DNA from 2 places in the Erythrobacter sp. A6_0 genome. Region 2 is predicted to be linked to the other one. Evidence: predicted binding sites of a transcription regulator. Region 2 holds the regulator's gene; the other holds the start of a gene.

Region 1 (15,141 bases), 280 kb from region 2:
ACCAGCGAAGGCTTCGCCGTGCTCGATGCGATCATGGCCATGAAGCCCGATACCAAGGTCATCGTCGCCAGCGGCCACGATGCGCGCGAAAGCGCGCTGCAGGCGATCGAGCGCGGAGCCTACGATTTCTACGCCAAGCCGGTCGATATCGACGAATTGGGCCTGATCGTAAGGCGCGCTTTCGGTCTGCATCGGATCGAGGCCGAGAACCGCCGCCTGGCGGCAAGCGTCGGAGCGGATCGCACCGTGCTCGGCACCATGATCACCGCCGCACCCGAAATGCTCAAAGTGGTGCGCATGATCGAACGCGTCGCGTCCACCAGTGCATCGGTCATGCTGCTCGGCGCCAGCGGAACGGGCAAGGAATTGCTTGCAAAGGGTCTGCACGAACGCAGCAATCGCGCTGCAAGGCCCTTCATCGCCATAAACTGCGCGGCCATCCCCGAAACGTTGTTGGAAAGCGAATTGTTCGGTCACGAGAAGGGCGCGTTCACCGGCGCGATCCGAACCGTTGAGGGCAAGATCGAGCAGGCCGATGGCGGCACGCTCTTCCTCGACGAGGTCGGCGACATTCCGCGCGTCCTGCAAGTCAAACTGCTGCGGTTCCTGCAGGAACGCACGATCGAGCGCATCGGTGGCCGCAAGGCGATTGCCGTCGACACGCGGATCGTGTGCGCGACGCACCAGGATCTCGATCGGATGATCGCGGACGGCACGTTTCGCGAAGACCTGTTCTATCGTCTGGCCGAAATCGTGGTGAAAATTCCGGCGCTGGCCGAACGGACCGGCGACGCGGTGCTGCTGGCGAAGGCTTTTCTGGCTCGCTTTGCTGCGGAGATGAATCCGGCTGTCAAAGGGTTCGCGACCGATGCGCTGGCTGCGATCGACGAATGGGCCTGGCCGGGCAATGTTCGCGAACTCGAAAACCGCGTGAAGCGCGCAGTCATCATGGCGGATGCGAAATTGGTCACTGCCGAGGATCTCGATCTCGACGGAGCCGATGGCGACAGCTCCGAATTGCCGCTCAATCTCAAATCCGCGCGTGAGCGAGCCGATCGCAAGGTCATCCGCCGCGCTCTGGCGCGCAGCGAAGGCAATATTTCCAGCAGTGCAAAGCTGCTTGGGATCAGTCGCCCCACGCTCTACGATCTCCTCAAGCATTATGATCTTCAGCCCTGACATCCGGCGGCGCCTGCTGGCCGTTTTCTGCACCTTCGGGATTCTGGGCGCGCTGGCTGGATGCGCCGATCCGGCCCCTGCGCCATCCGGCTTCGAGCGGGCGCAACAGGCGCTTGCCCGGGGCGATGGAATAGCCGCCGAGGAGGATTTGCGCGCTTTGCTGGAAACGCAGAGCGCGCCCGAAGATCTGGCCGCCTATCTGGGAGAAGCCGCACTCATCCAGGGAGATCTCGCGAAGGCACGGCGCTGGTTGCAACCGGATGGCTTCTCGCCTGCAACGGCTTTGCACGGCTATCGCATGCTGGGGCGCCTGGAAATCCGCGATGGCAATCTGCCATCCGCCGGAGCCGCGTTCGATCGCGCCCTGGCGGTCGCGCCGGACAATTCGGATCTATGGGTCGATATCGGCCATTTGCGCTATCGCGGCGGCGAGCAGGTGCAGGCCATCGAAGCAGCGGATCGCGCGCTTTCGCTTGACCCGCAAAATGCCGCCGCCCTGCAATTCCGCGCCCAGCTCGTTCGCGACGCGTTCGGCCCGTCCGCCGCTCTGCCCTGGCTAGAACGGGCGCTCGAGGTGAGACCTGGCGATCCTGCCCTGATGACGGATTATGCGGCTGCTCTGGGCGAAATCGGCCGCGCCAAGGAGGCGCTCGCCATTCTGAGGGACGTCGCGCAGATCGCGCCGAAGGCACCGCGCCTGCTCTACCTTCAGGCAGTGATCGCGGCGCGCGGAGGCGATTTTCCGCTGGCCCGCGACCTTTATCTGCGGGCTCCCGAACAGGATCGCGATACGCCCGCAGGCCAGATGCTGGGTGGTATCCTCGATCTGGAGGTCGGTCATTACGCCAGTGCGGCGCAAACGTTCGATCGGCTCGCCGCGATCCAGCCGGACAATCGCCAGGTCGCCCAACTTCTCGCCAAGGCGCTTTCGATGAGCGGAGGAGAGCGCGAGCTGGTGGCCAGGTTCAAGCAGCAGGCCGCGCGATCCGATCCGTATATCAAGACCTTGGTAGGCCAGGCGCTCGAAACGCTCGATCGGCGTGAGGAGGCGGCGATATATCTCGACGCCGCTGCCCGGCCGACCAATCTCGCGCTAACTCCACTGCCCGGCGTGCGGCCTCTCGAAGCGGTCCGCTATGCCGATGTGCGTACGGGTCGGATGCTGCGCGATCATCTGAGGGCGGTGCTGCCGACCGGTCAGGCGGAGGATGCTGCGCAAAAGGCTCGCCTTTTCGCACGCCGGATGCCGGGATCGAGCGACGCGCAGAACCTGCTGGGTGATGCGCTGCTCGCCAATGGCGAGACCCACGCGGCCATCGCTGCCTATCGTCAGGCCGCTCAGGTGCGGATGGACTGGCCGCTCGTGAAGCGGCTGATCGCGGCCTATCAGCGGATCGGCGACCAGGCAGCAGCGCGCGCCACTCTCCGCGCGTTCCTGGCGGGCGGTACGCGCGAACCGATGGCGGCGGCGCTGTATGGCGATTGGCTGGTGCGCGACGGCGATCTGGAGGATGCAGCCGCGATGATCGACAGCGCGCTGGCGCACGGGGCCGGGCGCGATTCGGCGGTGCTGACGCTGCGTAGCGAGATTGCCCGACGATCCGGCGAAGATGAGAATGCGCGCATTTTCGCGTTGCAGGCCTATAGCGTGCAACCGCTTTACGCGCCTGCGATCAGGGCCGTTATCGCCACGACGGACGACGACGCGGTGCGCCAGCGGCTTCAGGCCCGGCTTGCACGACTTCGCTGACGCTGCGGCTCGACAAGCGATGCGGCGCGAGGCAGGGGCCTCCCCATGGCTCTGCGCTCCGTCTTGTCCGATCCGATGCTCAAACTGCTGGCCGGGGCCGTTGCGCTCGCCGCGTTCCTGCCGGTGGGAGAAGCGGGCCAGCCAATCGCGACAGGCGTGGCCAATGCGGCGGTGTTCGTGCTGTTCCTGCTCAACGGCATGCGGATCGCGCGTAGCGAGATCGCGCGCGGCCTGCGCAATTGGCGCTTCCTCATCCCGCTGATCCTGTGGGTCTTCGTCGGTATGGCGGTGGTCGGATGGGGCATGGAAAAACTGGGTGCCGGGCTTTTGCCGCCGATGATTGCGGTCGGCTTTCTCTATCTCGGCGCCCTTCCATCCACCGTCCAGTCGGCGACATCCTACACCTCGATCGCGCATGGCAATGTCGGCATGTCGGTCATCTCGGCGGCCCTGCTCAACATCCTCGGCGTGTTCGTGACCGTGCCGATCTTCATCCTGTTGGGGGGATCGGGCGAAGGCGCCATCGGGTGGGAGACGGCGGAGCGGATCGCGCTGATCCTGCTGCTTCCGTTTGCGATCGGGCAATTGGTACAGGGGTGGACCAAGCAGTTCATCGCGCGCCATCAGCCCAAGATTATATGGATCGACCGCTTCGTGATCGCGCTGGCCGTCTATGTCGCGTTTTCCGGCGCGGTCGAACAGAATATCTGGGGCCGGGTCGATTCTTTGGGCTGGGTTGTGCTGGCAGGACTCGTCGCCGCGTTTCTGCTCGCCGCCAATATCGGCGCCTGGGTTTTGGGCGGGGCCCTCCACCTGCCGCACAAGGACCGCGTCTCCTTCCTGTTCGCGGGCGCGCAGAAGAGCGCGGCGGTCGGCGTTCCACTCGCGACGATCCTGTTCGCACCCGACATCGCCGGCTTCGTGGTCGTGCCGCTGCTACTCTACCACCTGTTCCAGCTGGTGGTCGCGGCGCCGGTGGCGGAGCGGCTCAGGCGGACGGAGGCAGAGTGACGGCTTCGGCCTCGCTATCGCCATATTTGCGATTGTGCCGGATCGACCAGTAGAGCGAGATGCCGATCAGCGTAGCGCCCAAGAGGCCAGTAATCGTTTCGGGGATGTGGAACACCGCGCTCAGCAGCATGATAGCACCCAGCACGATGATCGCCCAGAACGCACCGTTTTCGAGATAACGGTACTGGGCCAGCGTGCCCGCGCGCACCAGATGGATCGTCATCGATCGCACGAACATCGCCCCGATCGACAGACCCAATGCGATGACGAGCATGTTGTTGGTGAGCGCGAAGGCCCCGATCACCCCGTCGAACGAGAAGCTCGCATCGAGCACTTCGAGATAGAGGAAGCCGCCCAGACCCGAACGCACCGCGCCTTCGGCCATCTTCTTCTGGTCCGCGCGGTCGAGCAGAGTGCCGATCGCGTCGACGACCAGGTACGTCACGAGCCCGAGAATGCCCGCGACGAGGAAGGTCAGGGCATCGGCATCGTTCAGCATCAGCGAGATGAGATAGAGCGCCAGCAGAAGGAGGCCGATTTCAGCCGCCTTCACCACCGAAACCTTGACCAGGAATCGCTCGATCACTGCGATCCAGTGAACGTCCTTGTCGGCGTCGAAAAAGAAGTTGAGGCCCACCATCGTCAGGAAGGCACCGCCGAATCCGGCAATGCCGATATGGGCGCCGCTGACGATCGCCTCGTAGCGTTCGGGATCGTTCAGCGAGAGGTTCAGCGCGTCGATCGGCCCCAGATTGGCCGCGATCGCCACGATGGCGAGCGGGAAGACGATCCGCATGCCGAACACCGCGATTGCGATACCCCAGGTGAGGAAGCGCCACTGCCACTTCTCGCTCATGTCGCGCAGCACCGTGGCGTTGACGACCGCATTGTCGAAGGACAGCGAGATTTCGAGGATCGAGAGGACCACCACGATCCACATCAGTTCCAGCATGCCGACCCAGCCCTGGCCCTGCTCGAAGCCGAGCCAGACGCCGAGTGCCAGACAGATGGCCGTGAAGATCAGCGAACCGCGATAATGCTGCATCAGTGTTTGCATCGAAGGGGTAGTCCTGAAGGGGCCGCTCAGGCCTTGGGCTGATAGGTCTGGTCTTCGCTCGGGAAGCGGCGCGCGCGCACTTCCTCGGCGTATTTCGCGGCCGTCTTCTCGATGATGCCGGCCAGATCCTCGTATTTCTTCACGAAGCGCGGCACGCGTTCGAACATGCCCAGCATGTCTTCGGCCACCAGCACCTGACCGTCGCAGCGGGCCGAGGCGCCGATGCCGATCGTGGGGCAGGATACCGCTTCGGTCGCGGCGATGGCGATGGGCTCGACCACGCCCTCGATCACGATGGCGAAGGCACCCGCATCGTCCAGCGCCTTTGCATCGCCGACGATCTTGTCGGCCTCCGCATCGCTGCGCCCGCGCGCGGCATAGCCGCCCAGCACGTTCACCGCCTGGGGCGTCAGGCCGACATGGCCCATCACCGGAATGCCGCGCTGGGTCAGGAAGGCGACCGTTTCGGCCATCTGTGCCCCGCCTTCCAGCTTCACTGCCGCCGCGCCGCTTTGCTTCAGCAACATCGCCGCGCTTTCGAAGGCCTGTTCCTTCGACGCTTCGTAGGAGCCGAACGGCATGTCGACCACGACCACCGCGTGATAGCTGCCGCGCACCACGGCGGCGGCATGATTGGCCATCATGTCGAGCGTGACGGGAATGGTGGAGGGCAGGCCGTAAATCACCTGCGCGAGCGAATCCCCCACCAGCAAGAGGTCGCAATGGCTGTCGAGCAGCTGCGCCTGCCGCGCGGTATAGGCGGTCAGCATCACCAGCGGCTCGCCACTCTCGCCATCGGTCTTGCGTGCGCGGATCTTCGGCACGGTCAGCCGCTTCATCGGCGCGGGCGTGGGATTGGCGCGGCTGGTGGAGGTGTCGATCTGAAAGGTGGTGGACATGACGCGCCCCTAAACCGCGCGGGGCGATAAGGCAAAATATCACGATAATGTCACGGTCCGGCGCGCATCGAATTTGGACATCGGCGCATTTCCGTGCAAATGCAGCCGAAGGACAGCGCATTCGACGCACATAGCAATAGTTCCGGGGAGAAATGATACATGGTCGCCAACACCACGGGCGAGGGTTGGTCCTCACGCCGAGCATTCGTTTTGGCTGCGGTGGGTTCGGCTGTCGGGCTCGGCAACATGTGGCGTTTTCCGGCCGAAGCCGGGGCCAATGGCGGCGGTGCCTTCGTGATGTTCTACTTGCTGTGCGTGCTGCTGATCGGCTTGCCGGTCCTGCTGTCCGAAGTGTTGATCGGCAGACACGGTCAGTCCAACGCGCCCGAGAGCGTGCGCAGGGTCGCGGCTGAAAGCGGCAAATCGACGCGCTGGGCCTTCCTGGCCGATATCGGTGTGCTCGGTGCGTTTCTGGTCCTCAGCTTCTACTGCGTCGTAGGGGGCTGGGTGCTGTATTACATCGGCGTTTTCCTCAGCGACATATTCACCAGCGGCCTGATCGGCGGTGCTTTCGAAGGGCGCGATCCCGCCGAAGTCGAAGCCTTGCTGCCGAATCTGTTCGGCAATGGCGCGCTCATGCTCGGCCTTCACGTCGCCTTTCTGGCGATAACGCTCTATTTCGTCGCGCGCGGCGTTTCGGGGGGAATTGAATGGGTGGCGACATGGTTGATGCCCGCCTTCTTTATCCTGTTCGTCGCGATCACGATCTACGGTTCCTTCACCGGCGGATTTGAAGAAGCGGTATCCTATCTCTTCACAGTGAACTTCTCCGCGCTGACCGGGCCGGTCATGCTTGCCGCAGTGGGCCAGGCGTTCTTCTCGCTCTCGCTCGGCGTCGCGGGCATGATGACGTATGGCGCCTATGTCGGGCGCGACGTCAATCTGGCCGGTACTTCGGGCATTATCGCCGGAGCCGATTCGGCGGTAGCCCTGCTGGCCGGGCTGTGCATCTTCCCGATCGTGTTCGCCGCCGGGCTGGAAGCCAATGCCGGTCCGGGCCTCATGTTTCAGAGCCTGCCGCGGGCGTTTCAGGACATTCCTTTCGGTTCGGTCATCGGGCTGCTTTTCTTCATCATGGTGTTCTTCGCCGCCCTGACCAGTTCGATCTCCCTGCTTGAAGCTCCGACGGCGTGGTTCAAGGACCGTTTCCGTATGCCGCGCCCGATCGCAACCGGCATCGTCTCCGGCGGCGCCCTGGTCCTGGGCGGATTCGCGGCCTGGTTCTGGGGCCGGCCGGTGCCGGTCCTGTCCGATATCGCCCTGTTCGACGGGCAGGATACGTTTTCGATCCTCGACACGCTGACCAGCCGCATCCTGATGCCGGTAGGCGCGATCCTGACCTCCCTGTTCGTCGGCTGGGTCGCCTCGCGCCGCCTGATCGATAGCGAGAACGGCCTGTCCGGCGGGTTGCACCATTTCTGGCTGTTCCTGGTGCGCTGGGCGTGCCCGCTGGCCTTGATCGTGATCCTGATCGTAGGAATCTTCCCATCGATTATCGGCGAGTGACAGATTTCGCTTTTGCGAACGTCATTTCGGGAATAAATCGCGCGCTTCCGGCTGGCTGAGTGGGATTGTCCTGCTGCGGGCCTGGGGGGCTTAGCGGTCCATATGATTTTCGACAGAGTGAAACCGCTCGACGCCATTCTGGCGACGGCGGAGAAGAAGGCGCTGCACCGGACACTGGGCGGCCTGCAATTGATGCTGTTCGGCATCGGGTGCATTATCGGCACGGGAATTTTCGTGCTGACGGCGGCAGGCGCTCAAAAGGCGGGGCCGGGCCTGATGCTCGCTTTCGCCATTGCAGGCGCGGTCTGCATCGTGGCGGCGCTGTGCTATGCCGAGGTCGCCTCGATGATCCCGGTGGCGGGATCGGCCTATACCTATAGCTATGCTTCGGTCGGCGAATTCCTCGCCTGGACGGTGGGCTGGGCGCTGATCCTCGAATACGCCGTCGCGGCGAGCGCGGTTTCGGTGGGCTGGTCGGGCTATTTCTCGGGCACGATCCTCAATGAATTTCTCGGCATAACCTTGCCGCCCTGGCTGGCGGCAGGGCCGCTGGCCTTGGGCGGTGCGCCGGGCGGGTTCATCAACCTGCCTGCCCTGGTGATCGCGATGCTGGTCACCTGGCTCCTGATGGTGGGCACGAGCGAAAGCGCCAAGGTCAATGCGATCCTAGTCGCGATCAAGGTGACGGCGCTGACCCTGTTCATCGCCCTGACGCTGACCAGCCCCGAATTCGACGTCGCGCGCTTCAATCCGTTTTTGCCCGCCGGCGTGTTCGGCGGGTTCGGCTCAGGGCTCGGCGCGGTGGGCGCGGCGGCGACGATCTTCTTCGCTTACGTGGGCTTCGATGCAGTCTCGACCGCGGCGGAAGAGACCAAGAACCCGCAAAGGAACGTGCCGATCGGCCTGATCGGTTCGCTGCTGTTCTGCACCGTGTTCTACATCCTCGTCGCGGCGGGGGCGATCGGGACGATCGGCGGACAGCCGATCATGGGGCCGGGTGGTATTCCCTTCCCGGCGGGATCGGAAGAGCTGGCGCGGCAATGCGCCCTGCCGGCCTATTCCGGCGCGCTGGTCTGTTCGGACGAGGCGCTGGCCCATGTCCTGCGTCAGATCGGCTTTTCGGGGATCGGCAACGTGCTCGGCATCGCGGCCTTCCTCGCCCTGCCTTCGGTCATCCTGGTGCTGATCTTTGCGCAGACCCGCATCTTCTTCGTGATGAGCCGCGACGGGCTGCTGCCCGAACGGTTGAGCAAGGTGCATCCCAAATGGAAGACGCCCCATGTCGTCACCATGATCACCGGGCTGATCGTGGCGCTGGGCGCGGCGTTCATGCCGGTGGGTCTGTTGGCGGATTACGCCAATGCGGGCACGCTCTACGCCTTCTTCATGGTGGCGGTTGCCGCCATGGTTCTGCGCGTGAAGGATCCCCATCGCCACCGCAGTTTCCGCATGCCTGCGGTCTGGGTGGTGGCGCCGCTGACGCTGATCGGGTGCCTGTTCCTCTATCTCAACCTGCCGCTGATCGCGATCCTGGTGCTGCCGGTATGGGGCGCCATCGGGCTGGTGGTCTATTTCGGTTACAGCCGGTCGCGCAGCCAGATGGGACAGGGCGTGGTCGAGGTGGTGGACGAGATCGGGGGTGAGGAGAAGATCGTCCCGATCGACGCGCCGAAAGCCTGAGAGGGCCGAAGCCATAACGAAAAAGGGCCGCCCGGTGGGCGGCCCTTATCATATCTAAGCTATGTATCAGGCGTTCAGAGCGAAGCCTGCTTGACGTGCTTTTCTTCAGCCTCGTCATGGACATACATGCCCAGTGCCATTTTGGCGGTGTTGAGCAGGCTCATATCGCCATCCCAGATTTCCGCCGTGCCGAGATCCATGCGCAGGAAAACGATGTGCGGATCGTCCTTGCCACCTTCATACCAGGCTTCGACGAAATTGCTCCAGAACTGGTCGAAGCGTTCCTTGCTGGTTTCGCGGACCAGATGGCCGTCGAACCGGGCGAACATGTCGTGCCCCTTGCTCTGGAACGTCGCGACTGCGGGGCCGCCATCCTTGAAGTCGCTCTTGTCGTGGGTGAAGAACCAGATCGAGCTGTTGGCGTCCTTGTCGAGCTGCGGAGCCATCGGCACCGCGCTGCTGCTGTCGTTGCGGTTCTGCAAAAACAGGAAGGAGGAATCGGCCAGGGCCTTCCAGAATTTGGTCTTGAGCTCGTCGGGATTGCCTTCTGCGTGCTTCATATCGATGCGCTCCTTGTCGCGTTGAGAGTGTGCCGCGCCTTTTGGAAAGCGGGCGGTTGCTGGGGCAACGGTCGAGCGGCGGGATGGTGCCCGCATGGTTGTGGAGAGGTGTCGGGGGCGGATTGCGAATCCGTGCAGTATGGAACATAAAGAGAACGAACGAGTCGTTTCCCCGTCCATGCCCTGTTTTCACTGGTGCCCTCTATGTCCACCGAACCCCGATCGAAAACCGATACCCGGCCGACCATGCCGCTCGATGTCACGCGTGTCGGCTGTACCGTCGGCGCGGCGGCGCTGGGGCACGAGCGTTCGTCGCGCTGGCGGCCGGGATTGACGGCGCAAGGGGGTGCGGCCCCCTGCCATAGCGAGATTTTCGCTCCGTCGGGGGATGGCAGCGGGGCCGCCGCCGCGCTCGCTCTCGCGCTCGACGACTGGCGCAACACGCCGCGGCCCGAAGGGTGCGAGGCGGAGGATCGCCGCGCGGTCCTGTGGGTGCAGATGCGTGAGGCGGCGCGGCTCGTGGGCCGACCCTATCGCCCCGGCCTGCCCGAAGACGTGCGCCGCCGGGTGATCCATGTCCTTGCCGACACGCCCGAAGATGCGCTGTTCGCGTTGGAGGAAGGGGTGCGGTGCCGCGACATCGCGTTCGTTATCGGAGAGATGCTGGGTAATCCGCGCGCGCTCGATTTCACCGCCTCGCGCCGCCTCACTCTGGCGGCGGAGCGCCATGGCGTGCCGCTGTATCTCGTCCGGCTCGACGCCCGGCGCGATCTGTCTTCTGCCCGGATGCGCTGGAATGTCGCCTCCGCACCTTCTCCCGAGCCACGCTGGAACCCCCAGGCCCCCGGCACGCCTGCCTGGCATGCGGAATTGTTCCGTGCGCGCGGACACCGGCCGGGCGAATGGGTGCTGGGCGATGGCGGGCGGCATCTGGCTGCCCGGCAGTTCGAGGCAGCTTCGAAGCAGCACGCGCCTTTCGAGCAGGCGTCCCGCAAGGCCCCGGCCTTCCCAGCATGAGCGATGCGAATGGCCCGTCGCATCCTGTCCCTCTGGCTCCCGGCGCTAGCGATGGATCGCTGGCGGCTCGCGCATGAGGACGAGGATAATACGCAGCCGCGCGTCCTGATCGCCGATACCGCGCACGGCCCTCGGATCGAGGCGGTCAATCGCGCCGGAGCCGTGGCGGGCGCGCGCAGGGGCATGATGCTGGCCGATGCGCGCACGCTGTGCCCCGCGCTGCTGACTGCTCCGGCCGATCCGGCGGGCGATCTCGCCTTTCTGGAACATCTCGCCATCTGGGCGATGCGCTGGGGACCGTGGTCGGCGATGGATCCGCCCGACGGCCTGCTGGTCGATGTGACCGCCGTGCCCCACCTGTTCGGGGGCGAGGCCAGGCTGATCGAGGATGTCCATGCCGCTTTCGCGCGCCGCAAGCTGGCCCTGCGCAGCGCCATCGCGCCGACTGCCGGGGCGGCATGGGCCCTGGCGCATTACGGACGATCGCAGGCGATCCTCGATCCTTTCCCGGCGCAAGGGGATCGCATCCCTCCGCAACTCGCAGCCCTGCCTGTCGCAGCCTTGCGGCTCGACGAGGATGTCCTCACCGTGCTGCGCCGCCTCGGGATCAAACGTCTGGGCCAGCTGGATGCGATCGAGGAGGACGGGGCGGGGCGCGATGCGATCCAGCGGCGCTTCCGCAACCGCAAATCGCCCGCCGCCAATCCGCTGATCCGGCTCGACCAATTGCTCGGCCGGATACCCGAGCCGCTGCTGCCGGTCGTCCCCCAGCAGGCTCCACTGGTGCAGCGAAGGCTGATGGAGCCGATCCGCCATCGCACGCTGCTCGACACCGTGCTGGAGGATCTGGCGCTCGACATGGCGCGCGAGCTGGAAGGCAAGGCGCTGGGCGCGCGGCGGCTCGAACTCGGACTGTGGCGCGTCGATGGCGAAGTGTTGGTCCGCCGCCTGGAAATGGCCGCGGCGACGCGCGATCCCGCGCATATCTGCCGCCTGTTCGCCGCCCGGCTCGACGATGTGGATGCGGGGTTCGGGATCGAGATGCTGCGGCTGCGCGCCAGCTGGGCCGAGCCGCTGGCTCTGGCGCAGGGCGATATCGAAGCCGCGGCAGAAGCGCACGGAACCTCGCTATCGGCCTGTATCGACCGGCTGAGCGTGAGGCTGGGCGCTGAAAAGGTCGCTCGCCCGATCCCCTTCGCCAGTCACATTCCCGAACGCGCGCAACGCTGGCGTCCTCCGCTGGACCCCGAACCGGCTTCGCAAGGCCTGTTGGCTTTCCATAACAGGCCGATGAAATTGCTGGATAAAGCGGAGAAGATCGCCGTGCTCTACGCCACCCCCGATGGCTATCCCAAGCGTTTTCGCTGGCGCGGGGCAGTGCGCGAAGTGGCGCGGGTGGAAGGACCGGAGCGGATCGCGCCCGAATGGTGGCGCGAACGCGGCAGCGCGCGCTTACGCGATTACTACCGGATCGAGGACGGGGCGGGGTGCCGCTACTGGATCTATCGCCAGGGGCTGATCGGCGATGGGCGAGGGGGAATGCCGGACTGGTATTTGCAAGGCCTATGCGGCTGACGCCACGCCGCCATGCATTCATGACGTCATTACAAAGTGCTGATTTTAAAAGAAAAGGCGCGCCCCGCAGGACGCGCCTCGTTCTCTGTCACGATGTTCTCTGTCACGATCTGTCCGCCGAATATCAGGCAGACGCGATCGTTCCACCTTCGGCCGTCGCTCTGCTGCTTCCGGCGCCGCCGAGAAATTCGAGCAGATCGTCGCCCAGACGCTCGGTCTGAGTCGCGAACACGGCATGCGGTTCGCCGTCATATTCGATCAGCGTCGCGCTCGGCACCTTTTCGGCGACCTGGCGCCCGGTCGCATCGATCGGCACGGTCTGGTCCTTGGTTCCGTGGATCACCAGCGTGGGCACATTGAAGCTGACGAGATCGGGGCGGAAATCGGTGTTGGCGAATGCGCCCGCCGATTGCAGCGTCGCATACTGGCTCGCCATCATCGTCGTCATCCAGGCCCAGTGCTTCTCCTCGTCATGCACCTTGGTGGACAGCACGCCGTCACCGTAGAAATCCTTGAAGAAGCCCGTGAAGAAGTGACGAAATTCGGTCTTCATCCCCTTGGTCATTTCGTCCAGCGTGGATTGCGGCACGCCATCGGGATTGTCGTCGGTCTTGAGCATATAGGGGACGACGGAGCTGACCAGCACCGCCGCGCTCACGCCCTTGCCCTGGTGACGCGACATGTAGCGCGCGATCTCGCCGCCACCCATGGAAAAGCCGACCAGAGCGACATCGTCGCTCGCGCCGACCTCCTTCATCACATCGGCGAGATCGTCGGAGAAGGTATCGTAATCGTAGCCCTTGGGCGCATGATCGGAATGGCCGAAACCGCGCCGGTCATAGGCGATCGCACGATAGCCGTTTTCGGCCAGCTTCATCATGATCGGATCCCAGCTATCGGCCGAAAGCGGCCAGCCATGGATCAGGATCACGGGGCGGCCTTCGCCGAGTTCCTTGTAGCGCAGGCGCGTTCCATCGCGCGTGGTGAGGTTGGGCATTCGTCGTCTCCTTGAATGGGGGATATGCCGAACCAACCCACCGGACGGCCCGCGCGTTCCGTAAGTTACGCAATCGGCGCTTTTTTCCTGCGAGGGCTAGGCAAGGTTCATGTGAGAACATATAAAGAACATATGGCTTCGCAGACCGTCCTCGAAAAGCTCGCGATTCTCGCCGATGCGGCGAAATACGATGCGTCCTGCGCGTCGTCCGGCACGGCGAAGAAGAACTCGCTGGGATCGGCCAAGGGGATCGGATCGACCGAGGGGATGGGCATCTGTCACGCCTATGCGCCGGACGGGCGCTGCATTTCGCTGCTCAAGATCCTGCTGACCAATCACTGCGTGTTCGACTGCCATTATTGCGTCAACCGCAAGAGCTCGAACGTGGCACGGGCGCGCTTCACGCCGCAGGAGGTCGTGGACCTGACGCTGGCCTTCTACCGCCGGAATTATATCGAGGGGTTGTTTCTCTCTTCGGGCATCGTGAAGAATTCCGATCACACGATGGAACAGATCGTAGAAGTCGCGCGCATCCTTCGGGAAGAGCACGATTTTCGCGGCTATATCCATTTGAAGACCATTCCGGAAGCGGATGCCGAGATCGTCCACCGCGCGGGGCTTTACGCCGATCGCGTCTCGATCAATGTCGAACTGCCGACCGATAGCGGCCTCACCCGCCTGGCGCCCGACAAGGACGCCCGCCAGATCGAAGGGGCGATGGGCCGGGTGAAGGCCGATCTCGTCGAGGCGAAGGATGCGAGGAAGCGCTTCCGCCACGCGCCGCGCTTCGCGCCCGCGGGCCAATCGACGCAGATGATCGTGGGCGCCGATGCTGCGACCGATGCGGATATCGTCGGCAAGGCGAGCAGGCTCTACGACAATTTTCGCCTGCGCCGAGTCTATTACAGCGCGTTCAGCCCGATCCCCGATGCGAGCGCGGTGCTGCCCCTGAAGCGCCCGCCGCTGATCCGCGAACATCGCCTGTACCAGTCGGACTGGCTGATGCGATTCTACGGCTACAAGCCGACAGAGGTGATGCAGGCGACCGAGGCGGACGGGAATTTGCCGCTCGATATCGATCCCAAGCTCGCCTGGGCATTGAAATTCCGCGACAGTTTCCCGGTCGACGTCAATCGCGCCACCAAGGAGCAGCTTTTGCGCGTGCCGGGGCTGGGGGTGAAGGCGGTCCACAAAATCCTCGCCAGCCGCCGCCACCGCACCCTGCGCCTGGACGATGTGGCGCGGCTCACTCAGTCGATCACCAAGGTGCGTCCGTTCATCTGTACGGTGGATTGGCGTCCTACTCTGCTGACCGACCGCGCCGACCTCAGGACCATGCTCGCTCCCAAGACCGAGCAGCTCGAACTGTTCGCGGCATGAGAGAGGCGCGATCGCTCCAGTCCATGAAGCTCGGCACATATTACGTGGTCGAGCTGCCCGAGCCGGACGATTTCGAGTTCTGGCGCGAGCGGGCGCGGTCGCTGATCCAGTGCGACGTGCCGCCCGATCGGATCGCCTGGATCGAACCGGGAAGTAGTGGCGATCTGTTCGCGCATGGCGAGAGGCGCGCGCCCGTACCGCCCGGCGATGCGCCTGCGGTGCGTGCCAATCGCCGCTTCGTATCCCTTGCGAAGAACGCCGCGCTCCATTCCGATCCCGAACGCTTCGCCTTGCTCTATCGCCTGCTGTGGCGGCTTCAGGCGAACCCGCGCATGATGGAGGACAAGGCCGATCCCGATGTGCGCCGGATCGAAGAGCTCGACAAGAATGTCCGGCGCGACAGCCACAAGATGCACGCCTTCGTCCGCTTCCGCCTGGTGGAGAACGAGGAAACGGATGGCGAGCACTAC
Region 2 (15,141 bases):
GTCGAACAGCTCCGCGATCTCGCGCGCTTGCGTGTTGTCGAGCAGTCTGACAGCGCGGCGCGTGAAAATCCCGCGATCGCCGCGCAGATACGATGTCCAGGCCGTGTCGGTGACTTCGGTCGATAGCGCCTTTCCGATATCCATCGCATTGGAATTGAGGCTTTCGGTGATGAGAGCGACGCGGCGCGAAAAATCGTTATCGACCTGCTCTTCGGCTCGGGCGCGGGCCTGGGACACTCGGGATTCGATATTGCCGACCAGCTCGTTGACCTTGGCGAGCTGATCGCGCAGTTCCAGGGCCGCTTCCCGGCTCGACGCGCTGGCACGCGCGCTGGCTTCGTCGAGCGAGCCGATTGCCGCTTCCGTGCGCTCTTCCAACGCTTCGTCGATGGCTTTCGCACTGGCCTCGCCAATGCGGTCCGCGAGCGCGAGAATCCTGTCCGCCTGATTTTCCTCTATGGAGGCGAGCGCTTGAGCGGCCTCTCCGCGCAGGGCAGCGATCGCAGCGTTCAATTCCTCGCGCGCCTGCCCGGCAACCCGTGCGTTCTCGGCCTCGATCCGCTCCAATTTCTCGGTGAGAGTGTCGAGAGCGGCGGCCTGCTCTTCGATTGTGCCGGAAAGCCCCTCGCTGAAGGAGTCAAGCGCTGCGGTCGCCTCGCGGCTGCGATGTTCCGCGTTGGAAACCGTCTCGCCCAGTTCGGTGCCGCTGCGATCGGCATCGGCGAGCGCGCCCCGCAGGGACTCTGTGCGGCTTTCCAGATCGGAAAGCGTCGCGTTGAACGCTTCGATAGAGCGGGGCAAATCATCCTCGCTATGCGATGCGCTGGCCTTGATCAGCTCGAGCAGACGCACGGCCCTTACCGTCAGCTCCTCGATCTGCTCATGGGTACCATCCAGCGAAGTGCGGCTATCGGCGAGCTTATCGGACAGCCGCTCGACAGCTGCCGCGAGGGAGCGCTCCGTATCCTCGCCCTGTTCGGCGGCGGATGCGATGAGCCGACCGAGCGCATCGATCCATCCTTCCGCGTCTTCGGCACGCGCGCTCAAAGCGGTCAGGTGGTCGATCTGGCCGTCACGCTGCTCAGTCAGGCGATCGTCGAACGTGGCCATCCTTTCCGCCAGCGCGTTCAGCGCCTCGTTCTCGCTCTCGGCAATCCGCGTGCGGCGACGCGCCACTTCGTCATCGAAGGTCTGATGACGCTCGCCAATCAGGCGATCGACGGTTTCGGCTTCTTCCACCAGCGCCTGAAGCTTGGCTTGCGAATTGGCCAGGGATTGCGCGTCGATCTGCGTGACTTCTTCGATGATCGTCAGCAATCGAGTGCGTAGCGCTTCGACCTGACCGGACCATGCGGTCAAAGCGGCCTGCTCGGCCTCGCGGACGTTTTGCGAAGTCACGGCGGCTTCATCGCGCAGGACCGCGATCCGGTCCAACAGCACCGTGAAAATTGCCTCGTCCTCTTCGTTGCGAAGTTCGGCAATACGGGCGAGTTCAGCCTTGAGGGCATCGGCTCGGCTGTGGATGGCCGCCAAGGCGGTTACTTCCTGCGTATCGAGAGTCTCGCGAAGGCTATCGCTGTTGTCGCGAATGGCCGCGAAACGCGCAGCCGCAGAGCCCTCGATCTGATCGAGGCGTTCGCCCATGTCGCCGAGCAGACTATCGAGGCGCTCGCTGAGCGACGTAACCTGGCGTTCGCTCGCCTCGCCGAACGTATTCAACCTCTCGAAGCCTACGACCAATCCTTCGAGCTGTTCCTGGGCGGTCTGGCCTGCGCTACCGATACGATTGGTAACGTCGCGCGCGGAATTGGCGATCACGGGCAGGTCGCCGCGCAATTTCTCCATATTGTCGAGCGCGGTGGCACTGACGCCGGCAATCGCATCCACCTGATCGCCGTTCTCGCGGACGAGCTCCTGCAAGCGATCGGCATGGGTCGACAGGCGCTCGGTCGCCGTCCGGCCAAGATAGTCGAGATCGCGATTCTGCTCGGCGAGAAATTCGCGTGCCAGGCTCAGCTCGCGATTGATGGCCAGCAATCTCTCTTCCAAGCGCTCCGACTCGAGTGCGAGAAGCCGCGCGGCATCGCCGAAGCGGCCTGCCTCGCGTGTCGAGAGGCGCATCGTAAGCAGCCAGATTGCTAGGATCAGGAGCACGGGGATCGCCCAGGCGACAATCCAGTCGATCCACTGTTCGGGCGTTCCTCCCGAGATGATCGAATCTTTAAAGCTCCACCCGAAGAACCCGGTCCAGCCAAGGATGGCGAGAACGAAGAGGGAAGGGATCGCCCACGCCGTGGCCCGGCCTCGCTGCGGTTCCTCGATCCATTCGACGTCGTCTTCCTCATCGATCGAATCAGCAGACTGGTCGATCGGAGCGCCATCGTCCGCGGTCGTGAGATTTTCCGGCGAATTGTCCTCGCGTTCGACGGCGCGGATGTGATCCCTGTTCATCACCCGAACGTATCACGAATCCCGTTTCCTTAAACCCCGGATTAACTTTGCCTCGCTAGGCCGACCCGATGGCATTCCACCCCGGCCCCTTCGATCATGCAGTTGCGGCCGCCGCCGGAAATGACAGAGCGCTCGAAGCGCAATTGCGCACCGGCTTCGTGGAAAGCGTGGAACGCCAGATCGATCTGATGCGGCGGGCGCGCTGCGATGCGAATTGGCGCATGGCGGCCCAGCATCTCCACGCGGTTGCGGCCGGCTTTCACGCCGAAGAGATCATGCGATTGGCGGATCAAGCGGCGATGGGTGTGCCGGGCGATCCGCATGCCATACGCGAAATCTCGGACCAGCTGGATGTCATTCGCGGCGCCGGATCCCGTTAGGGCCAAATTCTGGCCCACAAGTTTTGGCAATTGGAGCGCGCATCGCTAGGCGTGGGACAGACCGATTGCCATTCGAGGACCGGCTTTTTTGCGTATCGCCCTGTTGACAGCTTTGGCCGAAGATCCCGCAAGGGCTGGGCAGAAGGCCGCGTTCCGCACTTTCGTGGGGCGTAGCGTGCTGTCGCACCAAATCGACTGCGCCAAGGCTCTCGATTGCGACATCGTGTTGTGCATGATCCGCGGCCTCGGGCCGGATGCAATCGTGGGCCAGCATCGGGCCGAAAAATCGGGTATGCGGTTCCGCGCGATCGAGGATCTGCGCAGTCTTTCGGGCGCCATCAGCGCCGGCGATCGGGTGATCGTGATTGCCGATGGTCTTGCTCTGGACATCGAAACCGCACGCGCAGCAATCGGCGAAAGGCCTGGTGTCGCGACGTTCCCAGCAGAACTGGCCGTACCGCTCGGGTTCGAGCGGATCGATGCCGACCGGGCGTGGGCGGGCCTTCTTTCGATCCGAGGCGAGGCGATCGAGCGATTGGCGGATCTGCCGTCCGATGCGGATGCAGCATCATCGCTTCTCAGGATCGCGCTTCAATCGGGCGTGCGCGCCGAAGCTCTCGATCCGGCGCTGATCGAAGATATCTCCTGGAGCCCGTCCGAGGACGAGGGGAGCCTCGAGGCGCGGGAGGGGCGCTGGATCGCTCGCCGGGCGCAACCGGTGTCCTTCGCCGCGCCGGGGCGGGCGCTGGCCGAAAGGATCGGTATCAGGCTGGCGCGGGATGTGGTTGGTTCGCGGTTCGAGCGTATGCCTCTCCTCGTGGCAGTAGCGGCAGGGATCCTCGCAGCCGTTCTGGCCCTGTTCGGCAAACCGCTGACCGGGCTGCTGATGTCCAGCGTCATGGCGTTCGCGCTTCCGATCGCGGACATTGTTCTCAAGCTGGCTCGGCCGCCGGGTGAAGAGGTCAAGGTGTGGGACGCAGCCATTTTGCTCGGCGGAGCAGGTGATGTTCTGCTTATCAGTCTTCTCGCTTTTGCGAGTCGGGGGACGGGCACCTGGATCGATCTGTTTTTTCCCGTCGTCCTGCTCGGCCTGTTGCGGATCGGATCGAAAATGGCTCCCATTGCCATTCGCCCGGTTCTGTCCGATCGGATCGCCCTGCTTGCCGTGCTGGTTCCGGCCGGATATTTGGGCGTTCTCCAGCCTGTTATGGCATTGCTGGCGGTATTCGTACTGGCCGCACTATCGCGTGCGATCCGGTCCGATAGGCTAACGCTGCCTTAACCACGCGATGCTACGCGAGACCTCATGATCGAGCCGAAATCCGGGCCAATTCCAACCGCGTCTCCACGCGCCGATCCTCACTGGCCGGAAGGCGAAGGGTTGCGCAGGGCGCTGGCGCAGGGCGACAAGGCGCTTGGGCGGATCGGCCCCATTCTCGGTCATCTCCTGTCGACGCGTGACCAGTCGCTTTTTAGCGACGAGCTGGTCGCACGCATCCGCAGCATGCTGACGCATCTGGCCTGGCAGGTGCTGCGCGTACAGGCCGAGGCGACAGGAGTGAAAGGGCGCGAGGAGTTCGCTGCCGAACATGGCGAGTCCCTGTCCGAAACGCTCTTCGCTTCGCTGCCGCTGGTGGCCCATTGCCACGCGCTGGCTTTGGAATGGCAATTGTCGGCACGGATGGAAGGGGAATTCGGCCTCGATCCCGTCATTTCGCCCCTGCTCCAATCGCTCATCGGACACGAAGATGCCGGTATTGCCAGTGGTGCCATGGCGTCGCTTGCCGCGCAGGCGCGGTACGCACAGACCCAGCGACGAATGAGCTTGCCGCTGAGCGAACTGCCCGGAGATCTGTTCCACGCTCTCCTGCTCGCCTGGCGCGCCTATAACGGTGACGATCTCTCCGACGCCCTGGTTCGGGCCGAGGGGCGTTTGCGCGCAGAGTACGACGAGGCTGCGGGGCGGCTGTCGCTGCTGGAGCGGGTTGCGACGCTGGTCGGCAAGGATGCGACGAATGCTCTCATCTTCGATCAGGCGGGCATCGGCCTGTTTTTATCCGCACTGGCGCTGCGCACCGGGCAGCCGCGCGACATCGTTGCCGTATCGACTCATGAAAGCCAGGTCGCCCGCCTTGCCTTGGGACTGAGAGCGGCGGGGCTGAAGCCGCAGGATGTCGAAGCGCAGATCCTTCGCCTCCACCCTGACCGCGATCCGCCCAGCGGCCTTGCCGATATCGGTACGCGCGAAGCGCTCAATCTGCTTGCGCGCAGCGCGGGCTGGCCTGGAAATTGACTATGGCGACGATCGGAACGAAATTCATCGCGCGCGCCTTCGTCGATGCGGACGGAATGCTTGTCGAAGCGGAAGAACCGCTCGCCAGCCTTCAGACCGAGTGCGGGGGAAAGATCGGCGGGCCGGTCGCCATTCCCGAATTGCGCGCTCTGGTGGACAAGGCCCAGCGGTTCGGCCTGCGTCTCGCACGCCAGTTCCGTGCAATCGACGGGCGCGATCGGATAACGGCCTGGATCGAGATCGAGCCTCAGAGCGGCTCCGACGGTTCGGCCCAAGGGTCCGAGCTCGGATTGGTATCCTGGCATGCCGAGGAATTGCCGCCGGAAGACGAATTGGAGGCTGCGCGCCGACGCGCCGAACTGAGCCGCAATCTTTCGGACCTGACCGCGCGGCTCGATCCTTCGCAGCGCGTGCTTTCAGTGGCGGTCGAAGCGCCCGATCTGACGCGGCTCCAGATCGCGATGGAAGGCGGGATCGGCAGGCCTTGGACCGACTTCGTCACTTTTCCCGGAAATTTGCACCAACAGCTACTGCACTGGCGCCTGCTCGACGGAGCCGAGTGTCTGATCGAGGGATCGAAGCGGCGCTGGACCGCGCATCTCGAACCGCTCGGGCAACCCGAACCCGGCAGTGCGGGGTTCGTCCTGCATCTTCTCGCCGATCGACCGTTGGGTGCAGGCGCTCTGGACGAGCCGAGCGAGCCCGGATCCGAACCGCCCTCGCTCGGGCGCGATCTTTCTCCCGTGCTGCGGCAGCCGATCAATCGCATCATCGCCAATGCCGAAACGATTCGCACCAAGCTCGCTGGCCCCTTGGGTGAAGAATACAGCAATTACGCCGCCGATATCGCGGCGGCAGGCCAGCACCTGCTCGCGCTGATCGACGACCTGTCCGACCTCGAAATCGTGGAATCGGATGATTTCGTTACCGCACCCGACCGCATCGATCTCGGCAATGTCGCGCGGCAGGCATGCGGAATTCTGGGTGTGCGTGCGCGCGAAAAGGGTATCGAGCTGAGCGCACCGCCGAACGGAGAAAGCCAGCTCGCGATCGCCGAGTTCCGGCGCGTGCTGCAGGTTCTCATCAATCTGATCAACAACGCCATCCGCTATTCGCCGGAGGGCAGCCAGGTCTGGGTCCGCCTCGATCGGATCGGCCAAAGGGCGATGGTGACCGTGGCGGATCAGGGCCATGGCATCGACGAGGATCAGCAGGCCAAGATATTCGAAAAGTTCGAGCGTCTCGGGCGGAGCGGGGACGGGGGATCGGGCCTGGGGCTCTACATCTCCCGCCGCATAGCGCGCGCGATGGACGGCGATCTGACGGTCGAAAGCGCAAGAGGGCAGGGGGCTCGCTTCACGCTGTCGGTTCCGGCCGCAGAAGATCTGCGCAGCGAACCACGCGACGGTCCAAATCTCGGAAAATAAGGTCGCGCATCCAGTGCGAATTTCCGACGCTTCGATATGAAAAAAGGGGGCGCCGCAGCACCCCCTTTTTCCTAAATTCACATTCGATTTTGCGCTCAGCGCTTGTCGATCGGCACGTAATCGCGATGCGTCGGGCCGGTGTAGAGCTGGCGCGGGCGACCGATGACCTGGCCGGGATCGGAGATCATTTCGTTCCACTGCGCCACCCAGCCGACCGTACGCGCTAGCGCGAACAGGGCGGTGAACATCGTGGTCGGGAAGCCGATCGCCGAAAGGATCGCGCCGGAATAGAAATCGACGTTCGGGAACAGCTTCTTCTCGATGAAGTAATCGTCGTTAAGTGCCATTTCCTCGAGCTGCAACGCGGTCTCGAACACCGGGTTGCTGACGTTCAGCGCATCGAACACTTCGCGAACCGTCTTCTGCATCACGGTCGCGCGCGGATCATAGTTCTTATAGACCCGGTGGCCGAAGCCCATCAGGCGGAACGGATCGTTCTTGTCCTTGGCCCGCTCGATATAATGCGGGATCTTGTCGGGCGTACCGATTTCCTGAAGCATGTTCAGCGCCGCCTCGTTCGCTCCGCCATGCGCCGGGCCCCATAGACAGGCGATGCCGGCCGCGATGCAGGCGAACGGGTTCGCGCCCGACGAACCGGCGAGCCGGACGGTCGAGGTCGAAGCATTCTGTTCGTGATCGGCGTGGAGGATGAAGATCCGGTCCATCGCCCGCTCGATCGCAGGGTGGATCTCATATTCCTCGGCCGGAACGCCGAACGTCATGCGCAGGAAATTGCCCGTATAGCTCAGCGAATTCTGCGGCGACATGAAGGGTTGGCCGATCGAATATTTATACGCCATCGCCGCGATGGTCGGCATCTTGGCGATCAGCCGGTGGCTGGAAATCTTGCGGTGCTCGGGGTCCGAAATGTCGGTGCTGTCGTGATAGAAGGCCGACAGCGCGCCGACCACGCCGCACATGATCGCCATCGGGTGCGCATCGCGGCGGAAACCCTGATAGAACTGGCGCAGCTGATCATGCACCATGGTGTGGCGCGTGATCGTGTAGGTGAAATCGTCCAGCTCGTCCTGCGTCGGCAACTCGCCGTTCAGCAGCAGGTGCGAGACTTCCATGAAATTGGAATGTTCGGCAAGCTGCCCGATCGGGTAGCCGCGGTGGAGCAGGACGCCTTCTTCACCGTCGATGAAGGTGAGCGCGCTTTCGCAGCTCGCCGTGGACTTGTAACCGGGATCGTAAGTGAACTTGCCCGTCGATCCGTACAGCTTGCGGATGTCGACCACGTCGGGACCGCACGTCCCTTCGAGCACGGGGAAATCCACCGAGCTGTCGCCGAAGTCCAGTTTCGCCTGCTTGTCGGCCATAATCTGCTCCTTAAGCTATTGGTCTTCCGAGCCTGCCGGGAGGGCTTGCGCGTCGATCCGTGCGAGCGCCTCTTCCCGTCCCAACAGGACCAGAACGTCGAAAATTCCAGGGGACGTCGTCGTCCCCGTCAGTGCCGCGCGCATCGGCTGCGCGAGCTTGCCGAGGCCCAGTTCGAGCCGTTCGGCGAGCGCTTTGGTAGTGGCTTCCAGCGTCTCGGTTGTCCAGTCGTTTTCCGCTGCTAGCGCGGTCGAAACTTCGGCGAGATATATGCGCGCCTGATCGTCGAGCAGACCGGCCGCTTTCTCGGTCAGGACAAGGGGGCGGGTAGCGAACAGGAAGGCAGCGCCTTCGGCCAGCTCGTTCAGCGAACGGGCGCGCGTCTTGAGTACCGGCATCGCTTCGGCGAGCAGCTTCTCATCGGCATCCGGACCGATCCGCTTGGCAACCAGCGCGGCGAGGCGCGTGTCGTCCGCCTCGCGAATATAGTGGCCGTTGAGATTCTGAAGCTTCTTCAGATCGAAACGCGAAGCGCTTTTGCCGACGCCCTTCAGATCGAACAGTTCGACCGCTTCCTCGCGCGTAATCTCTTCGCGGTCGCCATGGCCCCAGCCAAGGCGCAGAAGATAATTGAACAGCGCTTCGGGCAGTACGCCTTCTTCGTCGCGATAGGCTTCGACACCCACCGCGCCGTGGCGTTTGGAGAGCTTTGCACCGTCCGTCCCGTGGATCAGCGGGATGTGGGCGTAGATCGGCTCGGGCCAGCCCCCCCCGATCTCATTCATCGCCTTGATGATCGGCAATTGGCGGAAGGCGTTGTTGAGATGATCGTCGCCGCGAATGATGTGGGTGACACCCATGTCATGGTCGTCGACCACCACGGCCAGCATATAGGTCGGCGTTCCGTCGGCGCGCAGCAGGATGTAATCGTCGATTTCTTCGTTGCGGACGGTCACGCGGCCCTGCACCGCATCCTCGATCACCGTTTCGCCGTCCTGCGGCGTCTTCAACCGGATCGTGAAAGGCGCGCCCTCGGGGGCTTCCGAGGCATCGCGATCGCGCCACCGGCCATCGTAGCGCATCGGAAGCTTGTTCGCGCGCTGTTCGGCGCGCATCGCCTCGAGTTCTTCCGGCGTCGCGTAGCATTTATAGGCATGGCCGGCATCGAGCAGCTGGTGGGCGACTTCGGCATGGCGCTCGGCTCGGTCCGACTGGAACACGGGTGCATCGTCGTAATCGAGGCCGAGCCAGTCGAGACCTTCGATGATCTTGTCGATCGCGTCCTGGGTGGAGCGCTTGCGATCGGTATCCTCGATCCGAAGCAGCGCCTTGCCGCCGTGGTGCCGGGCGAAGAGCCAGTTGAAAAGCGCGGTACGCGCGCCGCCGATATGCAGAAAACCGGTGGGCGAAGGGGCGAAGCGCGTTACGACCTTTCCGTGTGCCGCGTCGCTATCGCTTGCCATTATACCCGCTTTCCCTTCTGATATCGTGATGGCGACGCGATCGGCGCCTCCGGTGGCTGACGTGCCGTTTCACGGGGGCGATACCCCACATGATGGTGCAGCGCAGCGCCAATGGCGCAAGCGCCGCCGCTTGTCCAGTGTCCCGGCGGCTCTGGCCGACCGTGCGGAGCGCTTTCTCGACCGTGCCGGATTCGATCGCGGCCCTTGGCTCGCAGTGGGTTTCGCGAGCGGCATCGGGGCGTGGTTCCTGTTCGATGCGCCATGGGAGTGGGCGACATTCCTAGCCGCGTGCGCTCTTGGCGGTCTCGGTGCGCTGGCGGTGTGGAAGGGGAAGGAGGACAGGACGCAGCTGATGATCGCGTCCATGGCCCTGGCGAGCGTGCTGGCATTGGGGACGAGCGTGATCTGGGCGCGCTCTGCCATGGTCGGCGCCGAACCGATTGCCTATCCGCGCGTCCTCTCGCTCGACGGGCGCGTGCTCGAACGCGAGGATCAGCCCGCCGAAGAGCGTGTGCGACTGACGCTGGCCGTGCGCGATCCGGACCATCGCCGGGCGATGAAAGTCCGGATCAACGTGCCGCTGGATCGCGCGACGACGGCGATGGAAGAGGGCGCGCGCCTGCGCCTGAAAGCCCGGCTTATGCCCCCTTCGCCGCCGATCCTGCCCGGCGCCTACGATTTCGCGCGCACCGCCTGGTTCGACGGACTGGCGGCGACGGGATCGCTGGTGGGCGCGATCGATGTGGTCCATGCCGCAGATCGCAGTGCCCCTCTCGCCGACGCGCAGCGCACTCTGTCCGCCCATGTCCGCGCGCATATGGACGGATCGGCGGCCAGCATCGCGGCGGCGCTGGCGAGCGGCGATCGCGGCGCGATCAGCGAGGCCGACGAAGCGGCGATGCGCGATTCCGGGCTCACGCATTTGCTCTCGATCAGCGGCCTGCATGTCAGCGCGGTGATCGCAGCGGCCTATTTTCTGGCGATCAAGCTGTTGGCGCTATGGCCGTGGCTGGCGCTACGCATGCGGCTGCCGCTGGCGGCTGCGATGGTGGGCGCGCTGGCGGGGATCGGATACACGCTGCTGACCGGAGCGGAGGTTCCTACAGTCCGCAGCTGCGTGGGCGCAGTGCTGGTCCTGATCGCGCTGGCGCTCGGCCGCGAACCCCTGTCGCTGCGGATGGTGGCGGTTGCCGCGATCGTCGTTCTGGCTCTCTGGCCGGAATCGCTGGTGGGGCCAAGTTTCCAGATGAGCTTCGCTGCCGTGATCGCGATTGTGTCGCTGCACAACGCGGAGTGGGTCAAACGCTTCCTGGCCCCGCGTGAGGAAAGCGCATTTGCGCGAACCGCGCGGCGTGTCGCCATGCTGTTTGCGACCGGCTTGTTGATCGAATTCGCGCTAATGCCGATCGTGCTGTTCCACTTCCATCGGGCGGGCGTTTACGGCGCTTTCGCCAATGTCGTCGCGATCCCACTGGTGACGTTCGTGACAATGCCGCTCCTCGCTCTGGCACTGCTGCTGGATGTGGTGGGTGCGGGCGCACCGGTGTGGTGGGCGGCGCAGCTTTCGCTCGATGCGCTGCTCGGTCTGGCGCATTTCACGGCCACTCAGCCGGGTGCGGTGAAGCTGATGCCGCAAATGGACCTCGTCACAGTTCTGACGATCGTAGGCGGCCTGCTTTGGCTGGCTCTCTGGAAGGGAAGGGCGCGGCTCTGCGGGTTATTGCCGGTCGCAGGCGGGGTACTCGTCTTCGCGCTGACGCCGATTCCCGACATCCTGATAACGCGCGACGGGCGCCATGTCGGCGTGACCGGCGAAAGCGATCGCCTGCTCGTGCTGCGCGAAAGCCGGTCAAGCTTCGCAAGCGACAATCTGATGGAACTGGCGGGTGCGGAGGGAGAGGTCCTGCCGTTCGAGCGCTGGCCGGGGGCGCGCTGTAGCCCCGATTTCTGTGTACTTACGCTGGAGCGAGGGGACCGCGATTGGCACTTGCTGATGGCCCGCAGCCGCGAGATGGTCGAGGAACGCGCCCTCGCCGCCGCCTGCGAACGTGCCGATATCGTCATCGCCGACCGCTTCCTGCCGCGCTCATGTCAGCCCCGTTGGCTGAAGGCGGATCGCCGCTTTCTGACGCGCGAGGGTGGAACGGCGGTCTATCTGGCCGAGGAGCGGATAAGGACAGTGGCACAATCGCAGGGCGAGCATGGCTGGTGGAAGGGTGGTTCGAGGCGCTAACCCGCGGGCGATCGGGCAAGGATGGGAAGCACGCTGAAGAAAGGTCCGGGATTCGCCAATCGACCGGCACTAGCGTATCCAGCGCTCTTGCACGTCGGCCTTTGGCTTTGTCGCACTCGCCGAGGCGCGTAATGCTACAACGCTTCCATCAGTTCGATACGGTTCCCGAACGGATCGTCGACATAACAGCGCTCATATCCCGCGAGCGGTTCGTCCTCGGTGACTGAAAAACCCGCCTCGGCCAGGCGCTTCGTCAGAAACGCGAGATCTGCCACGCGGAAGGCCGGATGCGCCGTCCGTGCGGGACGGAAGTCCATTTCCACGCCGAGATGCACCTTGAGCGGACCGCGCTCGAACCAGCATCCGCCTCGCTTGGCGAGATGGGGCGGCTTGGGCACTTCCGGAATACCGAGCAGGTCCGAGTAAAAGGCACGCGCCTGGTCTTCGCCGCCGGAAGGCATGGCAAGTTGAACGTGGTCGAGCGCCTCGATCACTGCGCCTGAGCCGCCGCCGCGATCAGTGATAGCGCCGCAAGAGGCCAGCCAGCTTGCCCTGGACCTGAACCTGCGCGGGGTTGTAGATCTGCGCTTCGTAGGACGCGTTCGCCGGATCGAGCCGCACGCGGCCGCCTTCCCGGCGCAGGAATTTGAGCGTCGCTTCCTCGTTATCGACGAGCGCGACCACGATTTCGCCGTCGCGCGCCGTATCGGTGCGGCGGATCAGCGCGAAGTCACCGTCAAAGATGCCTGCTTCGATCATCGAATCGCCCGATACTTCCAGCGCATAATGATCGCCGGGGCCGAGCAGCGCGGCAGGCACCGGAAGGCTAGACTGCCCTTCGATCGCCTCGATCGGGGCGCCGGCGGCGATGCGTCCGTGCAGCGGAATTTCCAGAACATCGTTGGCCGGTTCGGGCGCCCGGGCAGCGGCGGCTGCGTCGACCATGTCGTTCGCGGCGCTGGGCGCATTCGCTGCCGCAGCGGTTCGCGCTCGCGGGCTCGAAACGGCTTCTTCGGGCGTCTTGAGCACTTCGAGCGCACGCGCACGATTGGGCAGGCGGCGAATGAAGCCGCGCTCTTCCAAGGCGGAGATCAAACGATGCACGCCCGACTTGCTCTTCAGATCGAGCGCTTCCTTCATCTCCTCGAAAGAGGGGGAGATACCGGTTTCTTCAAGCCGGGTCTGGATGAAGCGGATCAGTTCGTGCTGCTTGGCAGTCAGCATGGTGCTTGGCTCCTAAAACTCTATTCCGACCCGATTTTCGAAGCAGGCCGTGAACGAATACGGAACAATTAGGCAACCATTTCCTTCAAGTCAAGCGATTGCGCCATTCTGGAGCAGGTAGCACGGGACAAGGGCGCCTTTTGTTTCGTCAGGCGCATCGATTGGTCGGTCAATCAATACGTCGGCCCGGGAAAGAGCGGCCAGTGCGCTGCTGTCCCGCTCCTCGATCGGGACCACCCCTTCAGGGCCAAGGCTCGCGCGCAGAAATTCGCGTCGGGCGCCGCCCGCGGGCAGTTGGCCGTCTAGAGGGAGGCGCACAGAGCGCGGCAGTTGCTCGCGAGCGCCAGCCATGCGGCGCAGCGCAGGAAGCGCGAACAGAAGCGCGGTCACGAAGGTGGAGACCGGATTGCCGGGCAGCCCGAGCATGAGCTGTCTCCCTCGCCGCGCCACGATCATGGGCTTGCCGGGCCGGATGGCGACGCGCCAGAAATCGAGCGAGAAACCCGCCTTTTCGAGCGCAGGCTTGATCAGGTCGTGTTCGCCCACAGACGCGCCCCCCGATGTAAGCAGCAGATCGGCTCCGCGTGCGGCGTCGAGAGCCTCGACCATAGCGTCCAGGCTATCGGGCACGAGTGCGCGATGTGAAACCCGTGCGCCCACCGATTGCACCATCTCGGCCATCATCGCGCCGTTGGAGGCGGGCAGGCCATCCGGCGGACATTTGGTGGGATCGGCATGCAGCTCGTCCCCGCATTCGAGGATAGCCACTTCGGCGCCGCGCGCGACGCTGAGGGTGGCGACGCCGGCGGTCCGGGCGAGGGCGATATGCGACGCTGTCATGCGATCCCCTGCGGCGATCAGAGCGTCGCCGTCGCGAAAATCGAGGCCCCGGCGGCGAATATGGCGGCCCGGCTTCGGCGCAGGATCCGCACTCAGACGCCCTTGCGCGACGCTCGCGTCCTCTTTCACCACGATGCGGTCCGCGCCTTCGGGAAGAGCGGCCCCGGTCGATATCGCGACCGCCTGAGCGGTTCGAAGCGCCCCATCGAAGGCATGGCCCGCGCGAGCCTCCCCGACCATATCCCAAGGCCCTTCACCGCAAGCGGCAAAGCCATCCATGGCCGACAGATCGGCATAGGGCTGCGTCCTGCGGGCGATCAGCGGTTCGCGCAGATAACGGCCGCCCGCTTTATCGACTGCAATTTGCTCCGCATCGAGAGCGTCGATCGATCCGAGCAGGCGATCCCACGCGTCTTCGAGCGTAATCACGGCTCGGCGCGCCAATGGCCGGACTTTCCACCCAGCTTTTCGATCAGGCGCACGCCTTCGATCGTCATTGCGCGGTCGACCGCCTTACCCATGTCGTAAAGCGTCAGCAGCGCCACGCTGGCCGCGGTCATCGCCTCCATCTCAACCCCGGTGCGGCCCGTGCAGGACGTCGTGGCCGTGACGCGGATCGCGTCGCTCTCGCGCTCGAAGGCGACCGTCACGGCGTCGAGCGCCAGGGGGTGGCAGAGCGGAATCAGCTCGCCGGTCTTCTTCGCCGCCATGATGCCCGCAATTCGCGCGGTGGCGAGCGCATCGCCTTTCGGCCCGGTGCCGTCCCACAAAGCGGCCAGCGCTTGGCCTGACATGCGGATGCGCCCTTCGGCGACGGCCCTGCGCTGGCTTTCCGGCTTCGCGCCGACATCGACCATGCGCGCCGCGCCGTGTTCGTCGAGATGGGTGAGGCCGCTCATGCGCCGAGCAGTGCGCGTGTGGCCGCCCCGACATCGGCCTGGCGCATCAGGCTCTCTCCGACGAGGAAATTGCGCACGCCCGATTGGGCGAGGCGTTGGCAATCCTCGTGCGTGGCGATCCCGCTTTCGCCCACCAGCAGCGCGTCTTTGGGCGCCAATTCCGCGAGCCGTTCGGTCGTGGCGAGATCGGTGGTGAACGTCTTCAGATCGCGATTGTTGACACCGATCAGGCGCGATTTCAGCTTCGCCGCGCGCGCCATTTCGGCTTCGTCGTGAACCTCGACCAGCACATCCATCCGGCGCTCGATCGCGGCGGCCTCGATTTCGGCCATGGCCCCGTCGTCCAACGCGGCCACGATGATCAGAATCGCATCCGCCCCGATCGCGCGCGCTTCGGCGACCTGCCAGGGATCGACCATGAAATCCTTGCGCAGGACGGGCAGCGCGCAGGCAGCGCGGGCCTGCATCAGATAATCCTCGTGTCCCTGGAAATACGGCGCATCGGTCAGCACGGAGAGGCAGGTCGCGCCACCGTCCTCATAAGCGCGGGC

Evidence for each region. The regulator LexA, encoded in region 2, represses DNA repair genes until DNA is damaged. The targets are predictions, from matches to a motif close to GTTCCNCNCTTGTTCT.
Region 1: a site for LexA is predicted at 13,406-13,421, ahead of J7347_RS04515 (putative DNA modification/repair radical SAM protein). Genes of this name have one in related genera too.

Annotation. Positions count from the first base shown of each region.
Region 1 covers NZ_JAGHQR010000001.1:900,884-916,024, reverse strand. Annotated here, with positions in the region: gene prsR (PEP-CTERM-box response regulator transcription factor) at 1-1,179, shown strand, start outside; gene J7347_RS04565 (tetratricopeptide repeat protein) at 1,163-2,929, shown strand; gene J7347_RS04560 (bile acid:sodium symporter family protein) at 2,975-3,940, shown strand; gene J7347_RS04555 (DUF475 domain-containing protein) at 3,918-4,997, opposite strand; gene panB (3-methyl-2-oxobutanoate hydroxymethyltransferase) at 5,024-5,896, opposite strand; gene J7347_RS04545 (sodium-dependent transporter) at 6,056-7,462, shown strand; gene J7347_RS04540 (amino acid permease) at 7,565-9,142, shown strand; gene J7347_RS04535 (pyridoxamine 5'-phosphate oxidase family protein) at 9,217-9,702, opposite strand; gene J7347_RS13250 (hypothetical protein) at 9,949-10,719, shown strand; gene J7347_RS04525 (DUF6504 family protein) at 10,729-12,294, shown strand; gene J7347_RS04520 (alpha/beta hydrolase) at 12,419-13,291, opposite strand; gene J7347_RS04515 (putative DNA modification/repair radical SAM protein) at 13,424-14,671, shown strand; gene J7347_RS04510 (UdgX family uracil-DNA binding protein) at 14,668-15,141, shown strand, end outside.
Region 2 covers NZ_JAGHQR010000001.1:620,852-635,992, forward strand. Annotated here, with positions in the region: gene J7347_RS03125 (ATPase) at 1-2,451, opposite strand, end outside; gene J7347_RS03130 (Hpt domain-containing protein) at 2,520-2,831, shown strand; gene J7347_RS03135 (hypothetical protein) at 2,935-4,113, shown strand; gene J7347_RS03140 (hypothetical protein) at 4,213-5,124, shown strand; gene J7347_RS03145 (HAMP domain-containing sensor histidine kinase) at 5,127-6,551, shown strand; gene J7347_RS03150 (citrate synthase) at 6,647-7,933, opposite strand; gene gltX (glutamate--tRNA ligase) at 7,949-9,394, opposite strand; gene J7347_RS03160 (ComEC/Rec2 family competence protein) at 9,423-11,627, shown strand; gene J7347_RS03165 (VOC family protein) at 11,762-12,121, opposite strand; gene lexA (transcriptional repressor LexA) at 12,144-12,851, opposite strand; gene J7347_RS03175 (molybdopterin molybdotransferase MoeA) at 12,942-14,135, opposite strand; gene moaC (cyclic pyranopterin monophosphate synthase MoaC) at 14,117-14,590, opposite strand; gene trpC (indole-3-glycerol phosphate synthase TrpC) at 14,587-15,141, opposite strand, start outside.